Regions from separate parts of the Exiguobacterium sp. s128 genome, predicted to be linked through region 2. Evidence: predicted binding sites of a transcription regulator. Region 2 holds the regulator's gene; each other region holds the start of a gene.
What was found. Region 2 encodes LexA, which represses DNA repair genes until DNA is damaged. Its sites were predicted from a motif close to CGAACATATGTTCG; they were not measured.

Region 1 (3,285 bases), on a different contig from region 2:
CAGGAGCTGCTGCTTCTAGTTGTTCAAAAAGGTGTAGTACCGCTTCATACACTTGATCATGTTCCCGTGCCTGACTCAATTCATTTGCCTCGAGCGCCTGCTGTTTCCAGACCATCAAACGATCCGTCAGCTGATGTTCTTCTAAAAAACGGTATAAGGCCCGCGTATATTCGCTCATCGTCTTCGAAGCCTTAAAGCGTTTTTCAAGGGGTTCAATCGCTTCAATCAAAAATTGACGCCACTCGTTCAACTCGAGTTCTTCTTTTAATTCATCATCCGTCAAACTGACTTCATCCGCCAGACGACGTTTGAGTTGCCATGGTTTTTTCCACATCGACCCTTTGATTCCTCGTTCGAGCACAAAGGTTTCTAATCGATCGAGAGCTAATCGCGCGTCCTCTGCCGGCAGCGGAATCAGTTCTGTTTTTAGCAATCGAAAAACAGACTCCTCCCGATAACCTGTCATGACGATTTCGAGGACCGCATGGACTAGTTCGACGATCGGGTGATGAACCATCGATTCCCGTTGGTCCAGAAAGTACGGAATATCATACAATTGGAAAGCCCGTTCTAAATGATCCGCATACGGTTCGAGATGACGCACGAGAAAGGCAATTTCATTAAAGCGGTATCCATTTTGCCGTACGAATTGGATAGCTTTTCTGACAGCCGCTTCCGCCTCGACCTGACGATTTACCGCAGCAACAATCGTCAATCCGTCCACTTCTTCATCGACAGCCGGATACCCCGGTGAAAGTAATGCTTGTTCAAGCATCCGTAATCCTGCGCTCTTGAATTTAACAGGCTGCTCGTAATGAATTTCTTCATGCTCAATCTGACGTTCGTTCATCTGTTCAATCAACTGCATATAACACCGTTGTGATACACCAAATTCAGACTGTTTGGCATAGGCGTCCTCGACATCGAGTGTAAAGCTGAGATGCATTTCTTGTGTCAGTTCCATCAAACGGAGTAACACGAGTTGCTCCTGTAAGGAAAATTCATAAAAACCATCGACGAATACGCATGCCTCATTTAGATTCGCTTCCGGTAACAGATCGATGAGTGTCGTAAAATAATCATCTGCATGGAGGGCTTTGTCCGCAATCCGTTCTGTGAACCGTTCATAAATCAACGCCAAGTCGTTTAGCTTAGGAGAACGTTCAGGTGAAGCACTGCTGATTTGACGCAACATGTCAGGATCCACTAAGGAACGTTTAAACGATGCGATCAATTCATCCAATCCTTTATAAAAACCGGGCATGTTTTTAGTCCGTTTGAAGATTTTTAACTCTTCTTCCGCTTCTTCCACGACTTGTCGCAATAAAAGTTGTGTCCCCGTTTCGTCTAAGAAAGGAATCGCTTGGTTTCCATGATCACGGATGATGTGAAAGGCAAATCGCCGTAAGCTCATGACTTCCATTCGGACAAGACCGGACAGACGCGGATCGGTCGCAATCCGCCGCTCCATTTCAAATGACATTTGATCAGGGACGATAAAATAAATCGGAGGTCCTAATGGCTGCTTCACGAGTCGTTCGACGACGTCCTCAATTAACTTGGTAGTCTTACCTGTACCGGCACGACCTAAGTGCATATAATTCATAGTTTCCAGCCGGCGTAGCTCCCTGACTTCCGTCTTGGGAGGAGCCGGCCTTCACCTCCTTTGTATAGTGTCGGCGAATGTTTGCGTTGCTGTTTGTGTTCGGATGCTGCGAGTACTTCCTTTATTAGTTAATGCGACATGAGTTGTCGCTTCACGTCATTTTTTCTTATATGTATGATTATCGCATAAATACGAACAAACGTCCGGTTTGAAACGAAGGTTTCCTTGATGAAACGATTAGATTCCTTAACTTTTGGTCAGTAGTTGCAAAAAGCGGGTAAAGATTGAGATAATAATGTATTTCAAAGGAATAGTTAATGGAAAGAGGGACATTCATGCTCTACGAGAAACTCGGAAAACAACCAGCAATCGAACAACTTGTTATGCGGTTTTATGAACGTGTTTATGTCGATGACCTTCTCCGTCCCTTATTCCCTGCTGATCGACAACGTGTCGAGCACGCACAAATCGTTTTTTTGACTCAGCTCACGGGTGGTCCAAAGCAGTATGAGTTGTACGATGAACGGATGAACCTGGCGATGATTCATCGTCTTTTACCGATCAGACGTGTGCATGCTGAACGATGGATCGAACTGATGACTGCTGCCATCGAGGAGACGATCCAAAATCAAGAAGCCGCTGCTCTTTTAATCGAACGTCTTCGGATTGGTGCAATGAATGTTCTTCGGATTTGCGATGCTCATCAAGACGGATAAGGGATTTTTCTTTCTCATCGGTACATTTCAATGTAAAATGAAAAGTGGAGGCGATAACTATGACTGAAGAACAAGATAAAAAGAGTGAATTGGTAAAGAGTGCCCTCGAACAAGCAGAGGCTGCCAAAACGACAGAGGAACCTGTCGAAGAAGAAAAGTCCGATGAACAGAAACGACTCGAACACATACGCGCACTCGTTACGCTTGAACGTGGTTCTGATTATTACCGTGTTGTCTTCTATGATGATCATAAACATTTGATTTTCAAAGAACTTGATTATGATCGCGTAGAGTTTGTCGGCCGTTTCTACAATGACAGTTTTGATCCGACCAACCAAAAAGAATTAGAAGAGATTTCTGAAAAAGCACTCGCGACGTCGATTCGTAAACGATTCTTGTAAAAAACGTATTCGTCTTGTGACTGTTTACTCATGCAAAAGCCGTGTTCCCCCAATCAGTTGATGGGGAGCACGGCTTTTTGCATGTACCTATTACAAGCTCATTAATTCTGTTCGGGCGTGTTTCGTTTTTTTCGACGCAGGACGTATGCCAATACGCCACCCGCAACCGCTAGTCCTGTTGCCGCCAGTACAGGTAAAAGCACTTTTTTCGACGTCAGTTTTTGTTTGACTTGTTGCAGACGGGATTCCGTTACTTCTTTTTGGGCAACGGATGTGCGACGATTGATCGTCATATGTTTTGCTGCATCTGTTACGACAATCCGTTTCGTCACCCAACGTCGATTTCCTGCGTCATCGACGATTAGTTGACGGGCTCGTTTGACACCCTTAACGCGTTTACCTGGTGTATTTTCCGGACGGACGATTCGCGAACTGATGAAACGTCGTCCTCCATTCACACCAAATCCAGGTTGTAATTTTCTTCTGTTTAACCATTCGTATGATTCATTCATTGTGCAGCGGTCATTTGACCGCTTCACCTCCCTTTAGGCTCTCTCTCGTT
Region 2 (3,285 bases):
GATTCCGATACTTGCGATTTCACTAGGTTTGATATCCGCTGTTCCGAGAGCATCCGCCATGACAGCAAGAATGGATCCCCAAATTTCGTTGGCATCATGTTCGACCCAACCTGGTTGTGGGAAATATTGTTTGAATTCACGTTGTGCGGAGTTGACGATATGACCATCATGATCAAAGATGATGGCGCGTGAGCTTGTTGTACCTTGGTCGAGTGCTAAGATATACTTGTTTTCCATTCTGAAATCCCCCTTGAAATGTGAGTTGAAATCCGTCAGTTAATTAAAAGAGCATTTGATGAAGGAAGACGGCAATCGCGCCACCGATGAATGGTCCGACGACCGGAATCCAAGAATAACCCCAATCCGATGAACCTTTTCCTTTGATTGGTAAGATGGCGTGCGCAATCCGTGGACCGAGGTCACGAGCTGGGTTGATGGCATAACCTGTCGTACCACCAAGCGATAGACCGATGACGACAACAAGTAGACCAACGATTAACGGGTTTAACCCATCGGCGAACGAGTTTGCGCCAAACGCTAGAATTCCGAAAACCAAGACGAACGTTCCGATAATCTCAGAAACAAGATTTGATCCGGTATGACGGATAGCTGGTCCTGTTGCAAAGACACCTAATTTTGCAGCTTGGTCATCTGTCGCTTCAAAATGTTTCATGTAATGAAGCCAAACGAGTACCGCACCGATAAAGGCTCCGATTAACTGAGCAGCGATGTAGACGGGTACATCTGCCCATGGTAAATCAGAGTTTAACGCTAGCGACAAAGTGACCGCTGGATTAAGGTGGGCACCACTGGCGGCTGCAACATAAACTGCAGTCATGACGGCGAGACCCCAAGCAAATGTGATGACGATCCAGCCGCTGTTCTCAGATTTCGTCTTTTTCAAGACAACCCCTGCAACGACCCCATCACCGAGCAAAATCAGAATCATCGTTCCAATCAGCTCACTAGTAAAGTTACTCATGCAAAAACCCTCCCTTTGGATTGAAGCAAATATTGGCCTTTCCATTTAAACCTACATCTAAATGATAACGTTTTCAATACAATTAATTGCAATTCGGAAATGAAATTTCCTTAATTTATGTTTAAAAATATGAAAAATGGATATTAAAAAACCCTTTGTTCATTTTTACGATGAACGAAGGGTTTTCAGCGACGCTTTTTTCGCTTCTTTTTTGTTCGAAAGAAGCTGCTAGAGTGATCGAGAACGATATGTATCGTACTGGCGGCGATGATGCCGATGATGAAAGCGGGCATCGCTTCAAACCAAAGATCGACCGTCTCCGAGGCGATGATTTTGGTATACAGCGCCAAAAACAGCAAAGGAATGACGAAAGCAGCACTGTATAACAGTCGGATGATATCACCGATGATCAAACCATGTGACCAGATCGAGCGATGCGGCATGATTTTGACGTACGGCATCCAAAGCACTCGAAACGGTCCGAGACGATAATAGGGCTCCGATTTTAAGTCCAAGTCAGGAGAGAGCCAAAGTGTGCCGACAGTAATGCCGACAGCAGTAGGTAACCAATCCGTCTGCTGTGTTGCGACCGAATACGCAACGTAACCTGCCAAGGCGACGGTATTGACCGTATCATGTACGTTTCCAGAAGGCATAAAAAAAGACCAGCTGAGCTGGTCCCTCACTTAGTGGATCGTCCGGTATACGCCAATGACCTTGCCAAGAATCGAGACATTATCGAAATACATCGGGTCCATCGAATCGTTTTCTGGTTGGAGACGCACTTGTTGATCTTCTAAGAAGAACCGTTTAACTGTCGCTTCGCTATCTTCGGTCATAGCAACGACGATTTCACCGTTTTCTGCCGTGTTCTGTTGACGTACGATGACACGGTCACCGTCAAGAATCCCTGCGTTAATCATCGATTCACCGTCGATTGTCAACATGAAGACGTTTTCGTTCCCGACGTAGTGAGCCGGAAGCGGGAAATGTTCTTCGATGTTTTCGATTGCTGTAATCGGAAATCCAGCGGTTACTTTCCCGATGACGGGAATGTGCACGATCGCTTCGTGATCATCTTCAGGTTTATCAACCAATATCTCAATCGCACGTGGTTTTGTCGGGTCACGGCGAATCAGTCCGCGTTTTTCTAGACGATCCAAATGACCGTGTACCGTTGAGCTTGAAGCAAGACCAACAGCTTCACCGATTTCACGAACTGAAGGTGGATACCCTTTCAGTTTCACTTGAGCGACGATATAATCAAGGATTTCTTGTTGTCGTTTCGACATTTTCCGCATATGAATTGCCACCTCTTTTCGGAATGGTTTTTTGAAGGATAATAAGAATACATGTTTCTAAAATCACTATAACATAGAACAAATGAGCGTACAAACAATTGTTCGACATTTTGTGTTGACCGAACACTGGTTCTTGGTTTATGATGAGTTATGCGAACAATTGTTCCGGGAACATCTATTCTAAATCATTTTAATTTGGAGGGATTCATCATGATGCATACGATTCGTACCCATGCCTTTTCCATTGTTTTTTATACGCTCAGCCTTGCTTTCATTCTTTTCCTTTTAACACCTCGACCGGACGAAAAGGTCGATCAACTCCTGACTGCTTCTGTCACTGTCGATCAAAATGCGACAGTCGAACAAGTTGCCGAAGTTTACAATGACGGTTCGATGACGGATCAAGAATATGTCGAGTGGTTGATTGAGAATAATGAACTGAAGACGACTCATGTCATTTCGAAAAACAAAATCGTTGTACCAATCGCGCAACAGTGACAAACTGTAAAAGTTGTTATTGAACGAACAGGGGTGTGAAGTAGTATGAGAGTCGTAATCTACTGTCGCGTCTCGACGGAAAAAGAAGCACAGGATAGCTCGCTTGAGCGGCAAAGATCAGAACTGTCGGGACTCGCTGCAACAAAAGAATTTGAAGTCGTGGATATCATCACGGAAAAAGAAAGTGGTTATGACGTCGATCGGGAAGGGATGTTAACTGTTCTTGACTACGTGACGCGTCAAACGGTCGACGCTGTTCTTGTGACGGACGATACACGAATTGGACGTGGGAATGCGAAGATTGCGATTTTGCATACGTTTCGAAAACATCATGTCCAACTGATGACGATGGAATCAGACGGCGAGTATAAATTGGCCGATGCCGAAGCGATGGTTCTTGAGATCGTCTCGCTTGTCGAAGAGTACCAACGCAAATTGCATAATGCAAAAATTGCTCGTGGTATGCGACGGGCGGTCGAAAATGGATTCCGTCCCGAACAGAAC
Region 3 (3,285 bases), on a different contig from region 2:
TTCGAGCGGAGCGGATAAATGCAGGTGGGGAGTTACGAAATCCAGGAGGCGGACAAAAAAACCACCTGCCAGGAAACCGATTGCGGCCGGCAACCAGGCAATTCCACCATCATTTTCCGTAAATTCAATTGCCGGGGCGAGCAATGACCAAAACGAAGCCGCAATCATAACACCGGCGGCAAAGCCGAGCATCATATTCATGACCCGTTTTTCAATCGTCGTAAAGACGAGGACAAGTGCGGCTCCGAGTGCCGTCAATCCCCAAGTCATCATGCCGGCAAGCAACGCTTGCACGACGACCGGAAGTCCGGTAAACCATTCCATCATACCAATCAATCCTTCTTTCAATGCTAATTCGTAAGATAAGTGCGTAAGATACAGCAGCTTCTGTCTCTTCTACCCGTTTTCAATCCGAATGATTCGTCCGAGCGGAATCTCGATCCGTGATAATCCACGCAATATGAGATAGGCACGTTCACGATGCACCTGCTCGATGAACCCGGAGGTCGTGACATAGCCTCTTTCACTATAATACGTGATTTCAAGCTCGGTTCCTTCTATTAATGCTTGTTCAAGTAAGAACTGCCAGGGATACTGCAATTGTTCATCGATGATTGGAAGATCGATTTGATGGTTTTCAAGATAATAGGCTTTGAGAAGTTGAATGTGTTCCGGCATCAGAAAGGGAAGCCATTTGAGGTCTCCACGATCATGATAACGTGTCATGCTGGTCACCTCCCGGATGGCCGCCGACGAACCGGAGCCGGCGTTTTGCGACACTTGTATCAAGGAAGGACACAGCGAGCCGGATCGTTCCTTTTCCGTAACGTAAATTGACGTGGTCGATGGCTTTTAACAAGCGCTTTCTGCGCCAGACCTTTGTATTGTCTTCAAATAAGGACAACTGAAGTGTTCCCTGATCCGGAGTGAGTTGCCCGAGGGCGACCGATAAAAAGCGGACCGGTTCACCGTCGAGCCAATTCGGTTCGAACAATTGGAGGACGTAACGCAACAACAGCCGTTCATCAGATGTCGGATAAGGCAGGCGGAGCTGTTTCGAAAAGCCGTCCCGGGTGACATGGCGGGAGTAGCGAACGCCGAGATGCACCGTCCAACCGACTTGATTAGAAAAACGGACCCGTGCCGCGACATCGCCTGCTAATTCGGCCAGAACTAAACGAATCTGTTCGTACTGGTAATAATCGCGCATCAAGGTCACTCCATGTCCGATTGTTCTTTTGGTATCCGGCGCAGTCTGGAATAAGGTCATCGGATCAATGATGGTCGGAGAACTGTCGATTCCCCAGGAATGGTGCCAAAGTTCTGCCCCGAGGACTCCAAACCGTTCGTGTAAGTCTTCAACCCGTGCTGCGGCCAGGTCACCAATGGTGTTGATCCCCATTACCGACAAGTGTTGCTCCATCATCCGTCCGACTCCCCACATCTTGCGAACCGGAAAATCATGCAACAACCGGGAGACATCTGCATAACCGCATTGTGCGATGCCTTCACGTTTTCCACGTAAATCGAGCACCAGTTTTGCGATGACGTTGTTCGGACCGATGCCGATCCGGACCGGAATGCCGGTCTGTTGCCAAATCGCTGTCTGGATTTTTTGAGCCGTTTCAACATCTGATCCAAAAAGCCGTTCCGTTCCGGTCATGTCGATAAAATTTTCGTCAATTGAATAGATCCGGATCGCATCGGGCGGGGCAAACTGATGCAAGACATCCAATACTTCAATTGATGTTTTCATATATGCGAGCATCCGCGGTTCAACGAGCATAATCTGCTTTCGCTCCCGATAAGGCAATTGTTCAATCTGATAGAGTCGACTGGCGGTCTTGATTCCGAGTTGTTTTAAGGCAGGGCTGGCTGCGAGGACAACGGATCCGGAGCGGGTCAAGTCCGATACGACAGCAAGTTTTGTCGTCAAGGGAGGCAAATTTCGATAACGGCATTCACAACTGGCATAAAAAGAGACACTGTCGACACAAAAGATCCGTCGATCGGGAAAAGAGATAGTCAGGTTCATCGGAAACTCTCCTTGGTACATAAAAGAACATTTGTTCTTGTTTTTGATTTGACTATATCATGGTCTCAGTCGGTCTCAAATCAAAAAACCAAAAAAAGAGTCAATCTTTGCTACACTGAGAAAGATGAAAGTGATGTAGAAGGAAAGAAGGGGAAGTACGTGAAAAAACAAATCATTCAATTACCCGAGTTACCGCACCAGCTGACACCGGAAACCTTTGCGGATGTCGAAATCGATGATCCGTATCTGTATCAAACGTTGTATGAAAAAGAGACATTACCGGTCGAGTTGACAGAACGGCTCGACGTCAATCAAGTCTGTTTTCGAAATGTCTCGTTTGCGGGACTGGTTTTTGAACGGGCTTCATTTGAAAATGTCCGCTTTGAACAATGTGACTTGACGGGGTGTCAGTTCCAGGACAGTCGTTTTCACCGGGTCGTTTTTGAGGATTGTCGCCTGACCGGAATTCACTTTGAATCGAATACGGTTGATCATGTGACGATCAAAAACTGTCAGGCCAATTATGCCCAACTGATTCGGACAGCGTTACGTCACGTCGCACTGGAGCAGACGACGATGCGGGAAAGTCATTTCTTTGAAATGAAGCCAACCGATTTCCGGCTGCATGAAGTTGATTTGTCGGAAAGTCAATGGGTCGAGACGGCATTAAAAGGACTGGATCTGCGGCAAGCCGACCTGTCCGGAATCACGATTGATCCACGTTTCTTACCAGGTGCTATCGTTACGGAAAGCCAGGCCATCACGTTTGCCCGGTTACTCGGACTCGTCATTCCAAGTCATGATTAACGATCAAAAAAAAACGAAGTTCACTGTCCCGAATACTACCGGGATAGTGAACTTCGTTTCGTTTAGAGGGAAATGGTTTCGCCGTCATCTGGAATGAGGAAATGAGCGGATAAATGATGGGCAGCCAAGAAATCAGCAATCATATCACGACGCAGAAGACAATGATTGACGGATTCGAGGTGCGAGACGATGATTGTCGACTCAGCAGCTGCTTGATGAACGGCGAGTAAATCGCGCTGGGACATCGTAATCGGTTCTCCGGTCAAGAATTGTGCCGCACCACTGTTGACGACGATGATGTCGGGTGCATGTTGTTCGATCGCAGTCGCGACGTCATCACACCAAATCGTGTCACCGGTGATATAGAGTGTCGGTTCGTCGGGATGCGTCAAGACGATACCGGAAACGGTACCCATCCGTTGGCCGATTTCTCCAACGCCGTG

Region 1: addB (helicase-exonuclease AddAB subunit AddB) is a predicted target of LexA. The motif match lies at 1,799-1,812, and genes of this name have one in related genera.
Region 3: KNQ13_RS09790 (Y-family DNA polymerase) is a predicted target of LexA. The motif match lies at 2,060-2,073, and genes of this name have one in related genera.

What each region holds. Positions count from the first base shown of each region.
Region 1 is NZ_JACSMT010000002.1:160,618-163,902, forward strand. It holds gene addB (helicase-exonuclease AddAB subunit AddB) at 1-1,606, opposite strand, end outside; gene KNQ13_RS01850 (truncated hemoglobin) at 1,942-2,322, shown strand; gene KNQ13_RS01855 (hypothetical protein) at 2,382-2,723, shown strand; gene KNQ13_RS01860 (hypothetical protein) at 2,825-3,235, opposite strand.
Region 2 is NZ_JACSMT010000007.1:16,014-19,298, forward strand. It holds gene glpK (glycerol kinase GlpK) at 1-237, opposite strand, end outside; gene KNQ13_RS04595 (MIP/aquaporin family protein) at 281-982, opposite strand; gene KNQ13_RS04600 (metal-binding protein) at 1,168-1,638, opposite strand; gene lexA (transcriptional repressor LexA) at 1,669-2,283, opposite strand; gene yneA (cell division suppressor protein YneA) at 2,494-2,781, shown strand; gene KNQ13_RS04615 (YneB family resolvase-like protein) at 2,827-3,285, shown strand, end outside.
Region 3 is NZ_JACSMT010000022.1:28,566-31,850, forward strand. It holds gene KNQ13_RS09780 (ZIP family metal transporter) at 1-327, opposite strand, end outside; gene KNQ13_RS09785 (YolD-like family protein) at 397-726, opposite strand; gene KNQ13_RS09790 (Y-family DNA polymerase) at 710-2,035, opposite strand; gene KNQ13_RS09795 (pentapeptide repeat-containing protein) at 2,195-2,842, shown strand; gene KNQ13_RS09800 (MBL fold metallo-hydrolase) at 2,905-3,285, opposite strand, start outside.